Regions from separate parts of the Telluria mixta genome, predicted to be linked through region 1. Evidence: predicted binding sites of a transcription regulator. Region 1 holds the regulator's gene; the other holds the start of a gene.

What was found. The regulator FNR, encoded in region 1, switches genes on or off when oxygen is low (the NO sensors DNR and NnrR bind a similar motif). The targets are predictions, from matches to a motif close to TTGATNNNNATCAA.
Region 2: a site for FNR is predicted at 5,022-5,035, ahead of P0M04_RS01240 (glycine-rich domain-containing protein). Genes of this name have one in related genera too.

Annotation. Positions count from the first base shown of each region.
Region 1 covers NZ_CP119520.1:4,553,581-4,561,039, reverse strand. Annotated here, with positions in the region: gene P0M04_RS20375 (formate dehydrogenase subunit alpha) at 1-685, opposite strand, end outside; gene P0M04_RS20370 (formate dehydrogenase) at 701-907, opposite strand; gene P0M04_RS20365 (TorD/DmsD family molecular chaperone) at 918-1,589, opposite strand; gene fnr (fumarate/nitrate reduction transcriptional regulator Fnr) at 1,838-2,527, shown strand; gene P0M04_RS20355 (porin) at 2,588-3,658, shown strand; gene P0M04_RS20350 (glycosyl hydrolase) at 3,659-4,864, opposite strand; gene P0M04_RS20345 (TonB-dependent receptor) at 5,232-7,459, shown strand, end outside.
Region 2 covers NZ_CP119520.1:271,237-278,695, reverse strand. Annotated here, with positions in the region: gene P0M04_RS01260 (NAD-dependent epimerase/dehydratase family protein) at 1-437, shown strand, start outside; gene P0M04_RS01255 (hypothetical protein) at 584-856, shown strand; gene P0M04_RS01250 (glycine-rich domain-containing protein) at 910-1,635, opposite strand; gene P0M04_RS01245 (sensor histidine kinase) at 1,843-3,696, opposite strand; gene P0M04_RS01240 (glycine-rich domain-containing protein) at 3,964-4,845, opposite strand; gene P0M04_RS01235 (sensor histidine kinase) at 5,151-7,004, opposite strand; gene P0M04_RS01230 (glycine-rich domain-containing protein) at 7,227-7,459, opposite strand, start outside.

The DNA.
Region 1 (7,459 bases):
TCGGGTGCGCCTCGGCCGGGTTCGAGCCGATGAACAGCACGGCCTTGCTGTAGTGGAGGTCGTTGAACGAGTTCGTCATCGCGCCATATCCGTAGGTCTGGGCGACGCCGGCCACCGTCGTCGAGTGGCAGATGCGGGCCTGGTGGTCGCAGTTATTGGAACCCCACATCGACACCCATTTGCGCAGCAGGTAGGACTGCTCGTTGTTGTGCTTCGAGCTGCCGATGACCATCAGCGCGTCCGGCCCGGACTGCTCGCGCAGTTTCAGGAGCCGGTCGCCGATCTCGTTGATGGCCTGGTCCCACGTGATGCGCTCGTACTTGCCGTTCACGAGCTTCATCGGATAGCGCAGGCGGTGCTCGCCGAAGCCGTGCTCGCGCACCGACGCGCCCTTCGCGCAGTGGGCGCCCATGTTGATCGGAGAGTCGAACGCGGCTTCCTGGCGGATCCACACGCCATTGCTGACGACGGCCTCCACCGAGCAGCCCACCGAACAGTGGCTGCACACCGTGTGCTTGACCTCCGTGTTCGGCCTGGCCGGCACGGCGTCCGCCGCGGTTGCGGGCTGGATCACGTTCAGCGGCAGGTGGCGCGCGAGGGCGCCGGCACCGGCCGTCACGCCCGCGCCGACGAGGAAGCGGCGCCGTTTCAACCCGCTGTCGCGTGATGTCTTCACCAGGGTCATGGTCGTGGTCTCCTTCTACCAGTAAGCCGCGGTGCGGTAGTAGCGCCGGATGTGTTCCGTCTCGTGATAGCCCTTGGCCTGCTCCGGCTCCGCCGGTGCCGCGGGCCCGGGCTGCGGCTCGGGCGCACGCGCATGCGCGGCCGCGGCGACGGCCAGCGCGCCCAGCGGTGCCGCCTTCAGCAGGCTGCGGCGGGCGGGATCGGGTTGCTTGTCTTTGTCCATGATGGTCCCCTCAAGCGGCAATCGGGTCGGTAGCATCGAGCACGGCAAATGCCTGCGCTTCGATCGACAGGAACGCGTCGACGACGCCCGCGACGATCCGGTAGAAATTCGCGTCCGGGCTGTTCGCGATGTCGGCCAGGCAGGCCGCGTACCAGGGCCGGATGTGCGTCTCGAAAAAGTGTTTTTGCACGGCGAGGCCGCGCGGCGCCATGCCGGGGCCGCCCTGGATCAATACGCGCATCGTTTCGCACAGCGTGCCCAGGTGGTCCTCGAATTCGCCCACGCCGGGCGCGCGGGACAGGCGCAGGCGGGCGAGGTCGTGGCGCAGGTCGGCCAGGGGCGCGTCGTTCAGGTGGCCCGTGAGGTAGAAGGACCCGTACGGATTCAGCGGCGGCGTGCCGGTGCTGATGAACATGGCCGAGAATTCATCGGCCGCGGCGGATGCGTCGACGACGGTGGCGGCCTGGGTCAGCTTCAGCCAGGCGTCCTCGAGAGCGAATTCGCCGGCGGCGGCGATCGGGTCGGCGGCGGCCAGGGCCGCGAGCAGGGCGTCGTCGGGCGGGGCCAGCAGCAGGCGTGCGAACAGCGCGTAGAAATCGGCCCGGGCCTGGTCTTCGTCGGCCAGAGGCAGAGCCTCGCCATCATGCAAAATGGGTGAAGCGGAACGCTGGTCGGCCGACATGGTTCTCCCGTTGGCAAATATTCATGGGAAGTGTAATCCTTGACAATGCGAAGGCGCGCACGCTTGACCTCCACGCGACACTTCGTTGGCAAGGCGACCAACAGCGGGACAAATTCCCTACTTGTGGTAGGGGCTAACGTCTATAATCGGAACATCCCCCGAAGGTCCTCGCCATGATTGCAGCTGATACCCTACCCGCGACTCCCGTCACCGCTAACGCACTCAAGATCAGTTGCGCGGCTTGCAGCATGCACCAGCTGTGCCTGCCGATGGGCCTGGAGGATGCGGACATCGACCGCCTGGACCAGATCATCGGCAAGCGCCGCCGCCTGGAGCGCGACGAGCCGCTGTACAAGATGGGCGAGCCGTTCCGCAACCTGTACGCCGTGCGCTTCGGCCACTTCAAGACGTACCAGATCAACGCGGCCGGAGAAGCGCAGATCACGGGCTTCCAGATGGCCGGCGAGCTGCTCGGCATGGACGCCATCAGCGCCGACCGCCACCACTGCGACGCCGTCGCGCTGGAAGACAGCGAAGTCTGCGAGATCCCGTTCGCGCATCTGCAGGACCTGTTCGGCCAGGTGCCGGCGCTGCTGCGCCACTTCCACCGCATCATGAGCCAGGAAATCACGCGCGAGCAGAACGTCATGCTCCTGCTGGGGAACATGCGCGCCGAGCAGCGCTTCGCCGTCTTCCTCATCAACCTGTCCGCCCGCTACGCGGCGCGCGGCTATTCGTCCACGCGCTTCCAGCTGCGCATGTCGCGCGAAGACATCGGCAACTACCTGGGCCTGACCATCGAAAGCATCAGCCGCCTGCTGTCCCGTTTTAAAAAGCTGGGGCTCGTGCAGGTCGACAAGCGCGAGGTCGTGCTGCTCGAACCGGCGCGGCTGAAGGCGATGGCGGCCGGGACGGAGCAGTGCAGCCCGATGGCCTGACCTTTCGGTAGTTCACGGTCTCCCGGTCCGCATCGACAATGCGGGCGAAGGAGATCGTCCATGCATTCCAGATTCATTCCCCTCGCCGGCCTGCTGCTGGCCACCGCCGCTCACGCCCAGGACAGCGCCGTGCAGGTCTACGGCCGCCTCAACGTCGCCCTCGAACACGCGGACAGTTCCTCCGGCCCCGGCCTCGTGCGCCTCGTGAACAACCGCTCCGTGCTGGGCTTCCGCGGCGGTGAAGACCTCGGCGGCGGCTTGAAAGCCATCTTCCAGATCGAAGGCACGCTGTCGCCGGACACGGGCGCCGGCGCCCTCGCCGCACGCGACACCCGCGTGGGCCTCGCCGGCACCTGGGGCACGCTGTTCGCGGGCCACTGGACGACGGCGTACAACGGCGCCACGTCCGGCCTCGACCCGTTCTATCCGACGACGGCCGGCTTCATGAGCATCATGGGCAACGGTTCCGCGGCGGACGCGGACAACGTCAGCGACACCTCGTCGTTCGACCGGCGCCAGTCCAACTCGATCCATTACTGGAGCCCCGCGTGGCTCGGCCTGTCGCTGCGGGTGACGCACGGCCTGAACGAGGAAAAGCCGGCGAACGGCGCGAAGCCGTCGCTGACGTCGGCCGCCGCCATCTACGAACGGGGCCCGTGGTATGCCGTGCTGGCCGGCGAACGCCACCACGAGTACCAGGGCCCGGGGCTGGACGACACGGGCGCGAAGGCCGCCCTCGCCTACCAGTTCCCGCAGACGCGCATCGCCGTCGTCGCCGAACGGTTGAAATACGGGACGGGGGCCGGCGAGCTGGCGCGCAACGCCGTGTACCTGTCGCTGTCGCACCAGATGGGACCGCACGGCATCCGCATCGGCATCGCGCGCGCGGGCGACGCGAGCGGGCCGGCCGGCACGCGCATCGGCTTCGTGCGCGCCGGCGCGGGCACCGGCGCCACCCACGCGACGCTCGGCTACGACTACACGCTCAGCAAGCGCAGCAGCCTGTACGCGTACACGACGCGCCTGGACAACCGCGCGAACGGCGTCTACGAATTCGCGATCAACAGCTTGGGCGCGGCGCCGGGCGCGACGCTGAAGGCGTACGTGCTCGGCATGCGCCACAACTTCTGATCACACGTAACGTTCCAGCGTGATGACGCGCGGGTCGGCATACACGGCCTTGATGCGCGCATCGTCATTGGCCGCCGTGACGTCGACCCAGGACATGAAGAAGGACCACGGCGCGCCGCCTTCGAGGCTGCTGTCGATATCCGGCATCGGACCGTTCTCGGTCATGGCGACGAGCTTCGTGCCGCTGCTGAGTGCATAGGCCTTGTCGAACTCCGCCTTGTTGTTGATGTAGACGAAGTTGCCGGGATAGGAGTCGATGCCGATGATGTCGACCTTGTCGTTCCCCGGATACCAGGCAGCGTCGTTGCCGCACCAGCACCACAGCAGGTTGTGCAGGCCGTGGTAGTTCATGAGACGGTCGTACATCAGGTTCCACAGCTGCTTGTAAACGGTAGCGCCTTTCGCGCTCCACCAGAACCAGGTACCGCCGGCCTCATGGAGGGGTCGCCAGATGATGGGGACGCCGGCATCGCGCAGCTTTGCGAGCTGGACGGCGATGGCGTCGATATCGCGCAGCGTGTCCGCGTATTCCTGCGTCCCCTTCCTCACGGCCCGGGATGCGTCGAACGTCGTGAACTCGGTGTAGAACGTGTTCGTGCCGACGGTGCCGCCCGACGGCGAATGCCAGTGCCATTGATAGGCGATGATCGGCTTGTCCCCGTGATCCCGGCGCCATGCGATCGAGTTGGCGATCGACGGGTCGGCCGCATCGGGACCGAATGTGAAATAGCCCGGCTGGCCGGTACTCGGATTGATCGCATTGCCGTCCCACAGCCAGGAGTACATCGGGCTGTAGTGCTGCATGTCGAAGCCCCGCAGCAAGGGGTATTGGCCGGTCAGGTTTTTCACGTAGTCGAAATGATCCTGGTCGGTCTGGCCCGAAATGATGAACTTGCCGAACTTCGACAGCAGCCAGCTGTACAACGCTTTGGCGGCGGGCGTCGCGGCCGGATCGACCGGATCGGCGTTGATCGTGAAGCGCCGCACGACGCAGCTCGGGGTCGCGCCCGCCTGGCCGCAGGAATCGATCGTCACGGTGGCGGGCGATGGGGCCACCCGCCTGGACGACGCTGCTGCGACGGACTCGCTACCTGCGCGGCTGGTCGTGCCACCGCAAGCCCCAAGCAATGTCGTGGCCGCCGCGGCACCGGCGCCCTTGAACAACAGGCTGCGGCGGGTCAAAGAAAAATTTTTATCGTTAGACATGTTATCTCCTCCGTAAATGGATTGGCGTTAATCTCACGATGCTTTTCACATCAAAAAATTAACGAATCGATTATTCCACCGGCCCATACATACCCTTCGGGCTCCTCCTTCCCGGCGCATTGTTTAGTGACGTTTCTCGCAACAGCGTGAATACACCCCCCGCGCACCCAGCGTGTTTCGCGAAACAGCACTAAACAACACCGATTTCGCACCTCTTCTGGCCCGTCGACAAAACACGGCGTCAATAATTCGTATATCCGACGTTAATAAATCTTCTTTTGCAATATGTTTTTTTATTAGCGCCGGATTTACGCACATGCACAAGGTAATCGCCGCACTCGACGGCTGGACAACCAGAAGGGGACACATGAAACGCACCAACAAGACTGCCATCGCACTCGCCGTCGCTCACCTGGCGTGGGGAGCGGGAACGGCGCACGCGCAAACCGAGACCGAAGCCAAGGCCGTCGTCGTCGTGACCGGCCAGCGCGCCGCACTGGCCTCGGCGCAAAAACTCAAGCAGGATGCCGACGAGATCGTCGACTCGGTCGTCGCGGACGACATCGGCAAGCTGCCGGACCGTTCCGTCACCGAGGTCCTCCAGCGCGTCGTCGGCATCAGCATCAACCGCCAGGCGGGCGACAACGAGCGCTTCTCGGTCGAGGGCGCCGGGGTCAATATCCGCGGTCTGAACTACGTCCGTTCCGAACTCAATGGACGCGAGGCGTTCGCATCGAACGGCGGCCGCTCGATCAGCTGGGGCGACATCCCGCCCGAACTGATGGCCGGCGTCGACGTCTACAAGAACCCGTCGGCGGAGCAGACCGAAGGCGGCATTTCGGGTCTCGTCAACCTGCGCACGGCGCTGCCGTTCGACTTCAAGGGCCAGCGCGGCGCGCTGTCCGTCGAGGCGACGCACTCCACGCTCAGGAAAGGCAGGCCCGATCCTTCCGTGTCCGGCCTGTACTCGAACCGCTGGAAAACCGGCTTCGGCGAATTCGGCGCCCTGGTCGATATCGCGTCGTCGGACAGTTCCACGCAGACGGACACGTTCCAGTTCGAACCCTTCTTCCCGCGCACCGACATCGAACCGGGCCGCACGGTGTGGATCCCGAAAGGCGCGCAATGGCGCAACTACCAGTACGACCGCAAGCGGCAAGGTGCCTACGGCGCCCTGCAGTGGAAGCGCGACAATCTCCAGAGCCACCTGACCTATTTCCAGTCGCGCTACAAGGACAGCGCGAACGAGCAGTCGATCTTCTCGTCGGCCAGCCCCTATGACCTGAAGGTCAGCCCCGATACCGTGTACGACGCGAAGGGCGCGTTCGTCACGGGCACCCTCAGCGACACGAAGAACGGCGGCATCCCGTTCAGCAATGCGGGCGGCTTCAACAAGGGCGATTCGAAGACCACCGACGTGTCCTGGAACGTGCAGTGGAGGGTGGCCGACAACTGGACGCTCACGAGCGACCTGCAGCACGTGCGCTCCACGGGCAGCCACTTCACCTCGGCGGTCGGCCTGGGCATGCTGATGCCGAACGAGAGCCTCGACCTGCGCGGCAGCCTGCCGACGATTCACTTTACCGATGCCCAGCGCGCCTTCCTGGCCGATCCCGCGAATTACTACTGGGAGTCGACCATGGAGCACCTCGACAGGACCAAGGGCACCATGAAGGCCTGGAAGGGCGATGCGCGCTATGCGTTCGACCATCCGGTCCTGCGCGACGTGCGCTTCGGCGTGCGCCTGACGGACCGCGAAGCGCGGACGGTCAATTCCGATCCCAGCTGGAACTGGGCCGGCGTGACGCCGCCGTGGCTGCTGGGCTGGGACATTCCGAAACTGGCCTACCTGAACGACCCGCGCTTCAACGCGCCGCACGTGACGCAACAGTTCAACAACTTCTTCGGCGGCGACGTCAGCGTCCCCGCGGTCGTGTTCCCCGCGCCGAGCGTGGCCAGCGGCTACCCGGCTTCCTACCAGACGCTGCATGACTACCACGATGCGATCCTGTGTCCGGAACGGATCGCGGCCAATGGCGGCGATTGGGGCAACCCGTGCCAGATCTGGAAAGCGGCAAAGTTCGGCGGCGACAACCCGGCCGGCACCAACCACCAGAAAGAGAAGACCCGCGCGCTGTACGCCCAGCTGCGCTTCGGCTTCGACGACCTGAAATACCCGATCGACGGCAACGTCGGCCTGCGCTACGTGCAGACCCGCTCGCACTCGACCGGCTACATGTCGTACACGCCGGGGGCGCCGTTCGGGCAAGGCACGCAGGCCACCGGCATCCCGGTTCCCTACATCCCCGCTTACCTGAACAAGAGCGATGTCGAGAACAAGTACAACAACTTCCTGCCGACCGTGAACCTGCGCCTGAAGGCCAGCGACACACTGCAGTTCCGCCTGGCCTACGGCAAGTCGATGTCGCGTCCGGACTTCTCGCAACTGCAGGCCTACACGACGCTGTCGCAGGAAATCGTCTCGTCGGTGAACGAGGAGACCAAGGTCGTGAACGTGACGGCCGTGAACCGGACCGGCAACGCGCAGGGCAACCCGGCGCTCCGCCCGATCACGTCGAATCAGCTCGACGTCAC
Region 2 (7,459 bases), 3.2 Mb from region 1:
GGGCCGTGGCGAGCGGGGGCAAGGTGGCGATCCTGCGCGCGCCCGGCATCTATGCGGCGGACCGCCTGCCCATCGAACGGCTGCAGCGCGGCACGCCGGCACTGGCGGGTGCGGACGACGTGTACACGAACCACATCCACGCGGACGACCTGGCGCGGCTGTGCGCGCTGGCGCTGTTCCGCGCATGGCCGGGGCGCGTCTACAACGCGTCCGACGACACGCGCATGAAGATGGGGGATTATTTCGATCTCGTGGCCGACGCATTCGGCCTCGCCCGGCCGCCGCGTCTCGCGCGCGCCGAGCTGGAGAAGGCCGTCTCGCCCATGCTGCTGTCGTTCATGTCGGAATCGCGCCAGCTGGACAACCGCCGCCTCGGCAAGGAACTGCGAGCCCGGCTGCGCTATCCGCACGTGGGCGACGGCATAAGGGCGTCTTAAGCATTTCGCAACTAATCCATGTATCATTCGGGTACGCCGTAGAGCGACCACACAAAGAACTTATATTTCCCGAAACTGGCTGATTTTCCATAACCCACTATGGGTTGTGGAAAATTTCCCATGGATGTCACAAGCGAAAGAAAAACATGCCCATCAGACGCATACCCGAGGGCGCCGAGTACGACCCGAACCGGGTGCTCGACGCCATCATCAATAAACTCAAGCTCAAGAACGACGCCGCGCTGTCGCGCCTGCTGGAAGTGGCGCCGCCCGTGATCAGCAAGATCCGCCACAACACCCTGCCGATCGGCGCGACCATCCTGCTGCGCATGCACGAGGTGTCCGATTACAGCATCCGCGAACTGCGTGCGCTGATGGTGCGGACGGACGGCGCAGCCGCGGGCGCCGGCCTGGCCTGAGCCGACAGTAAAACAATCCGCCCGGGTGGGGCGGATCGGACTGGAGCGACTGCTCAGGCGGCCGTTGCAGCGGCGTTTGCCGCCTTCATCGCCGTGTGCGGGCCGGCGCAGAATGCCGTCGCTGCCTTGTGCGGACCGGCGCAGAACGCCACGTCGCTGGCGTGCGGACCGGCGCAGAAAGCGGTATCGGCCTTGACCGCGCTGTCCTGTGTCGTGCGCGGACCGGCGCAGAACGCGGTCGCCTGTTTGTGTGGGCCGGCACAAAACGCCGTCTCCTGCTTGTGCGGGCCTGCGCAGAACGCCGTCGCCTGCTTGTGCGGACCGGCGCAAAATGCCGTTGCCTGTTCGCGGGGGCCGGCGCAGAAGGCGGCGTCCTGCTGCGCCGCGCTGGCCGTGCCGGGGTAGGCTTCGCCGAAGGTGGCTACGTACAGTTCACGCATGCGCTCGCCGCTGTCGAGGCGGAACTGTTCGTCGTCGTCGCCGCGCATGCCGACGTACGGATAGTGGTGCAGGAAGTAGCCGAACGCCTGCTCGCAATCCTTGGCGTATTTCATCGTGTCGAGGATGTGGTAGTGCCAGAACGTGTCGACGTCGACGAGCGGTGCCGTGTCTTCTTCCGGATACAGTTTCATCAGGCACAGGAAGCGGCGGTATTCCTTTTCGACGGCATTGGCCTTTTCCAGGCTCCAGCCTTCGCCGGATTCCACGTGCATCAGTTTCGTCTTGATCGGTTCCAGGTCGAGTTGCATCACGGCTTTGAACAGGTCGTTGGTGTTCATGGTCATCCTCGTTGAATGGTTGAGTGCTGCTAGCCCTAGTGTTGGACGTGGTGTATCGGCTGCTGCGCTAATATTTTTTAGAGACGCGTCTTACACCCGCTCAATGTACTTGAGGCAATTTAGCGACTTATTGATATTTGTCAATTACATAACGTTTATTGCTTTAGGCGCTGTACAGAATGGGAAAGGCAGAGTAGGCCGATTCATTCAGATGACAGCCGAGCCGGCACTGTGCTCCTGCTCCTGGGAGAAGGTGGGCTCGGGGCCGCCGACGACGGGCGCCGATACCATCACGGTCGTGCCGCCGTCCGGCTCGCTGAATACGGCACAGGTGCCGCCGAGGATGACGATGCGCTCCTCGATGCCGACCAGGCCGAACGAACCGTATTTGTTGCGCCCGCCGGGCGGCAGGCCGCAACCGTTGTCGCGCACCGTCAGCGACAGCCAGCCGCCGTGCAGGCGCAGCTCCACCTTCACACGCGTGGCGTTGGCGTGGCGGACGATGTTCGTGAGCGATTCCTGCAGGATGCGGAAGAAGGCCGTGGCGCAGTGGTCCGGCAGGGCGATCTCGCCATGGTCGTCCTGGATCTCGCACTGGATGCCCGTGCGCCGCTGGAACTGGTTGACCTGCCACTCGACGGCGGCCGACAGCCCGAGGTCGAGCACGGTCGGCCGCAGGTCGTTGATGATCTGGCGCACGCTCTTGATCGTCGCGTCGATCTGCAGCAGCGTGGCGCGGGCGCGCTTGTGCAGGTGGCTGTGCGTGCCTTTCGTGCGTCCGGCCAGCAGCTCGGCCTCGATGCGCAGCGCGAGCAGGCTCTGGCCCAGGTCGTCGTGGATTTCGCGCGCGATGCGCTTGCGTTCAATTTCCTTGATCTGGTACGCGTGGTCGGCCAGGCGCCTGAGCTTCTGGTGCGACAGCTGCAGCTTGGTCTGGCTCTCGCGCAGTTCGCTCGTCATTTCCTGCGCGAGCGAGAGGGCGGCGCGGCGCGACGAGGTCAGCGTATGCAGCAGGGCGTACAGCAAAATCGAGCCGAGGAACCCGAACGCCATCATCAGCTTCGGATAATAGGTGTCGAACTCCGTGTATAGCGCGGACTTGTGCACGCTGTAGATGGTCTTCCAGGGCCGGCCGTTGAAATCGAGCGGCAGCGTGGTCGTGAATACGTCGTCGCCGCTGTCGAGTGCCGGCGTCGGATCGCGGGTCGTGCCGCGGCTGTCGAACAGCGCGAGCGGGCGTCCGGTGACATCGCGGCCGGCGGCATCCATGCCGGCGCCGATATCGTACAAGGTCATGCGCAGGCCCTTGATCGGGACCTCGTCGATGACGCCGTTCAGCAGCTTGGGCAGGTTGAATGCGATCCCGAGCGAACCGACATAGGCCGCACGGCGTTGTTCGACGTCGTTGACCGGCATGCCGAAGCGGTAGATCGGTGCGCGCATCCCGAGGTAGATGTTGTTCGGGGTGGACAACGCCGGGATCGGCGTGCCGGACGCGTACAGCGTGCCCTGGTCGCGCGACTCCATCAATTGCCTGCTGAAGTAGCGATTGGTGGCCAGGTCGATGCCGTAGAGCGCGGGGTTCTTCGGGTCGGGTTCGAAGTAGGCCATCGCCAGATAATAGGGGCGGAGACCCGGCGGCGAGATCTCGAGTTGCACGTCCTTGCCGAGATGGCGTTGCATTTCCTCGCGCAGGTCATCCATGAAGGCGACGCGGTCGGACTCGGTGACCCAGGCCGCGAAATTCATGCTGTCGACCGCCGGATAATTGCGCGGCAAATCCAGTCCCCGCACGTATTCGTGGAACCGGCGGTGCGTCATGATGTCCGTACTCTGCAGCATGCTGCCCGCGGCGCGGAGCAGGTCCGTGTATGACTTGACGCGTACGCTGATCACGCTCTGCGCGTGCCTGGCATGGTTGACGAAACGCGTCTCGGCGTCGCCTTCGATCGAGTGCGCCGTCACGATGTACAGGAGGCTGCCGACCAGTGACGACAGCAGTGCGCCGGCCCAGAACGAGAGGCGGGTGACCGAAAAAGCGTCTCTCAGCGTCGTCGCCATGAAAATCCCATCTCCACATCTCTTCGGCGCACGCCGGTTATGCATTGTTAATTATTTGCAACTTACGCGTATTATAATGTGTCGCGAACCTGGCAGTTCGAACAGTTGACGCTGGCGCGGAACGCAAGATGGTTATGCTGTTTCGAGGGAAGGCGATGGTATGAGCCAAAAAAATCCGTCCGCGGATGACGGACGGGTCAGGCTGGCGCTGCCTGGTGAAGGCGGCCGCGCCAGGAGGACTGCGGGACGAGGTAGCGTCTGCTTACCTCACGCGGCGCGGGACGCCCCACGCGGGCCGGCGCACCATGCGGTGGCGGCGCCGATGGCACCGCCCGCACGCGGACCTGCACACCATGCCGTGGCGGCGCTGACGGCGCCTTCCCCGGATCTGACTTTTGCCTCGACGCGCGGGCCTGCGCACCATGCCGTCGCGACGCCGCTGGCGGCTTGCGTACCCTTGGCCCGTACTTCGAGCCGCGGACCGGCGCACCATGCGGTGCCGGCACTGATGGCACCTTCCGCGCGCTTTGCCTGCGCCTCGACGCGCGGACCGGCGCACCATGCGGTGCCGTTGCCGGAGGCGGCCTCGACGCGCGGACCGGCGCACCACGCGGTGCCGCTGCCGGAGGCGGCCTCGACGCGCGGACCGGCGCACCAGGCGGTGCCATTGCCGGCGGCGGCGTCGATGCGCGGACCGGCGCACCATGCGGTCCCGTTGCCGGCGGCGTCCCCGGAAACCGGCGACGCTGCGGCTTCGACCGGGGCGCCTGGATAATCTTCGCCGAAAGTGGCTTCGTACAGTTCACGCATGCGCTCGCCGCTGTCGAGGCGGAACTGGTCGTCGTCGTCGCCGCGCATGCCGACGTACGGATAGTGGTGCAGGAAGTAGCCGAACGCCTGCTCGCAATCCTTGGCGTATTTCATCGTGTCGAGGATGTGGTAGTGCCAGAACGTGTCGACGTCGACGAGCGGTGCCGTGTCTTCTTCCGGATACAGTTTCATCAGGCACAGGAAGCGGCGATATTCCTTTTCGACGGCATTGGCCTTTTCCAGGCTCCAGCCTTCGCCGGATTCCACGTGCATCAGTTTTGTCTTGATCGGTTCCAGGTCGAGTTGCATCACGGCTTTGAGCAGGTCGTTGGTGTTCATTGTCATCCTCATGTTGTTGGTTGAATACTGCTATCCCTAGTTGTCGTTGTGAGCGGTGAATCGACTGTCGACGAACAATATTTCCTTAATGCATGTGATGACGGCGGACAACTTTTTATGCATTTCCCGCAGCGCCTTACACGTGATCAATGTAAATGAAATAATTCGTTAAGTTATTGATATTTGTCAAATAAGCAACATTCGTTGCTTAAAAGTCTAGGTATGAATGTAAAAGACGTAGTAGTGCCATGTACAGGGCATAGCCTGCAGGCATGAGAAAGACGTGGAAAGGGGGAAGTGGAGGGTCAGATCACGGCCGAGCCTGAACCGTGTTCCTGCTGCTGCGTGAGAACAGGCTGTTCAGGTCCGATGACGGGCGCCGATACCATCACGGTCGTGCCGCCGTCCGGCTCGCTGAACACGGCACAGGTGCCGCCGAGGATGACGATGCGCTCCTCGATGCCGACCAGGCCGAACGAACCGTATTTGTTGCGCCCGCCGGGCGGCAGGCCGCAACCGTTGTCGCGCACCGTCAGCGACAGCCAGCCGCCGTGCAGGCGCAGCTCCACCTTCGTGTGCGTCGCATTGGCGTGGCGGACAATGTTCGTGAGCGATTCCTGCAGGATGCGGAAGAAGGCCGTGGCGCAGTGGTCCGGCAGGGCGATCTCGCCATGGTCGTCGCGGATTTCGCACTGGATGCCGGTTTGCCGCTGGAACTGGTTGACCTGCCACTCGACGGCGGCCGACAGGCCCAGGTCGAGCACGGTCGGCCGCAGGTCGTTGATGATCTGGCGCACGCTCTTGATCGTCGTATCGATCTGCAGCAGCGTGGCGCGGGCGCGCTTGTGCAGGTGGCTGTGCGTGCCCTTCGTGCGTCCGGCCAGCAGCTCGGCCTCGATGCGCAGCGCGAGCAGGCTCTGGCCCAGGTCGTCGTGGATTTCGCGCGCGATGCGCTTGCGTTCCATCTCCTTGATCTGGTATGCGTGGTCGGCGAGGCGCCTGAGCTTCTGGTGCGACAGCTGCAGCTTCGTCTGGCTCTCGCGCAGTTCGCTCGTCATTTCCTGCGCGAGCGCGAGGGCGGCGCGACGCGACGAGGTCAGCGTATGCAGCAGGGCGTACAGCAAAATCGAGCCGAGGAACCCGAACGCCATCATCAGCTTCGGATAATAGGTGTCGAACTCCGTGTACAGCGCGGACTTGTGCACGCTGTAGACGGTCTTCCACAGGCGGCCGTTGAAATCGAGCGGCAGGGTCGTCGTGAACACGTCGTCGCCGGTTTCGAGCGCCGGTGTCGGGTTGGCCGAGGTGCCGCGGCTGTCGAACAGGGTGAGTAATTTGTCGGATGCATCGCGGCCCTGCGCGTCCAGGCCCGGGCCGACGTCGTACAGCGTCATGCGCAGCCCGGCGATGGGGATCTCGTCCATGACGCCGTGCAGGAGTTTGCGGACGCTGAAAGCGATGCCGAGGGAGCCCACATAAGCGGCGCGGCGTTGCTCGACCGTATTGATCGGGCCCGCGCCGCGATAGACCGGCATCCGCATGCCCAGGTAGATATTGTTCGGCTGGGACAGCACCTGGATCGGGGTGCCTGCCGAAAAGATCACGCCGCGGTCCCGCTCTTCGATCAGCTGGCTGCCGAAATAGCGGTTGGCCATCAGGTCGACGCCATAGTAACGCGCACCCGGCGGTGCGGGTTCGACGAAGGCGACCACGAGGTAGGAGGACCGGTCGCCCGGCGGCGATATATCCACGTCAACCGGTCTGCCGAAGATGCGCGACACGTTCTTGCGCAAGTCCGCGACGACACCGTCGCGCCGCTCGTGGGGCACGTACACCGCATAATTGATGTAATCGACCGCGGGGAAATGCTGTGCCAGATCCAGTCCGCGCGCGAACTCATGGAAATTCTGGTAGGTCAGCACGTCGGTACTCTGGATCATGCTGCCCGTGGCACGCAGCAGGTCCGTGTACGATTTCACGCGCACATTGATGACGCTTTGCGCGTGGCGGGCATGGCTGACGAAGCGGGTCTCCGCGTCGCTCTCGATCGAGCGTGCCGTGACCAGGTACAGCACGCTGCCGACCAGCGAGGACAGCAGTGCACCGACCCAGAACGAGTATCGGGTGACCGAAAACGCGTCTCTCAGCGTTGTTGCCATGAAAATCCCATCTGCACCTGTCTGCCGTGCGTCGCAGCTCAAAAGTGGTTTGCCGACGCTTGTTGCACGTGGTCAATATAGTTGGGGCAATCGACGTAGTTATTGATATGCTTCAAAGATATCGCTGTTATTGCATGGACGGCTTTACAGGTGCCGGCCGCCGGCATAGCAATGAAAAGCCCGCCCTCACATCGGGGCGGGCGTGCCTGCACGCGGCTGTCGTCAGATGTTCAGCGCGGCAGCCGGACGCCACGGACCGGCGCAGTAGGCCGTGTCGGCATTGACCGCGCCCGGCACCCGTTTGTCCCACGGGCCCGCGCAGTAGGCCGTTGCGGCCTGTGCGAGCGCCTTCTTCTTGTCCCACGGACCGGCACAGTAGGCGGTGCCGCTGCCCTTGTCCCATGGTCCCGCGCAGTACGCGGTGGCGGTGTTGACGGCGTTGTGCGCGTGCGGTT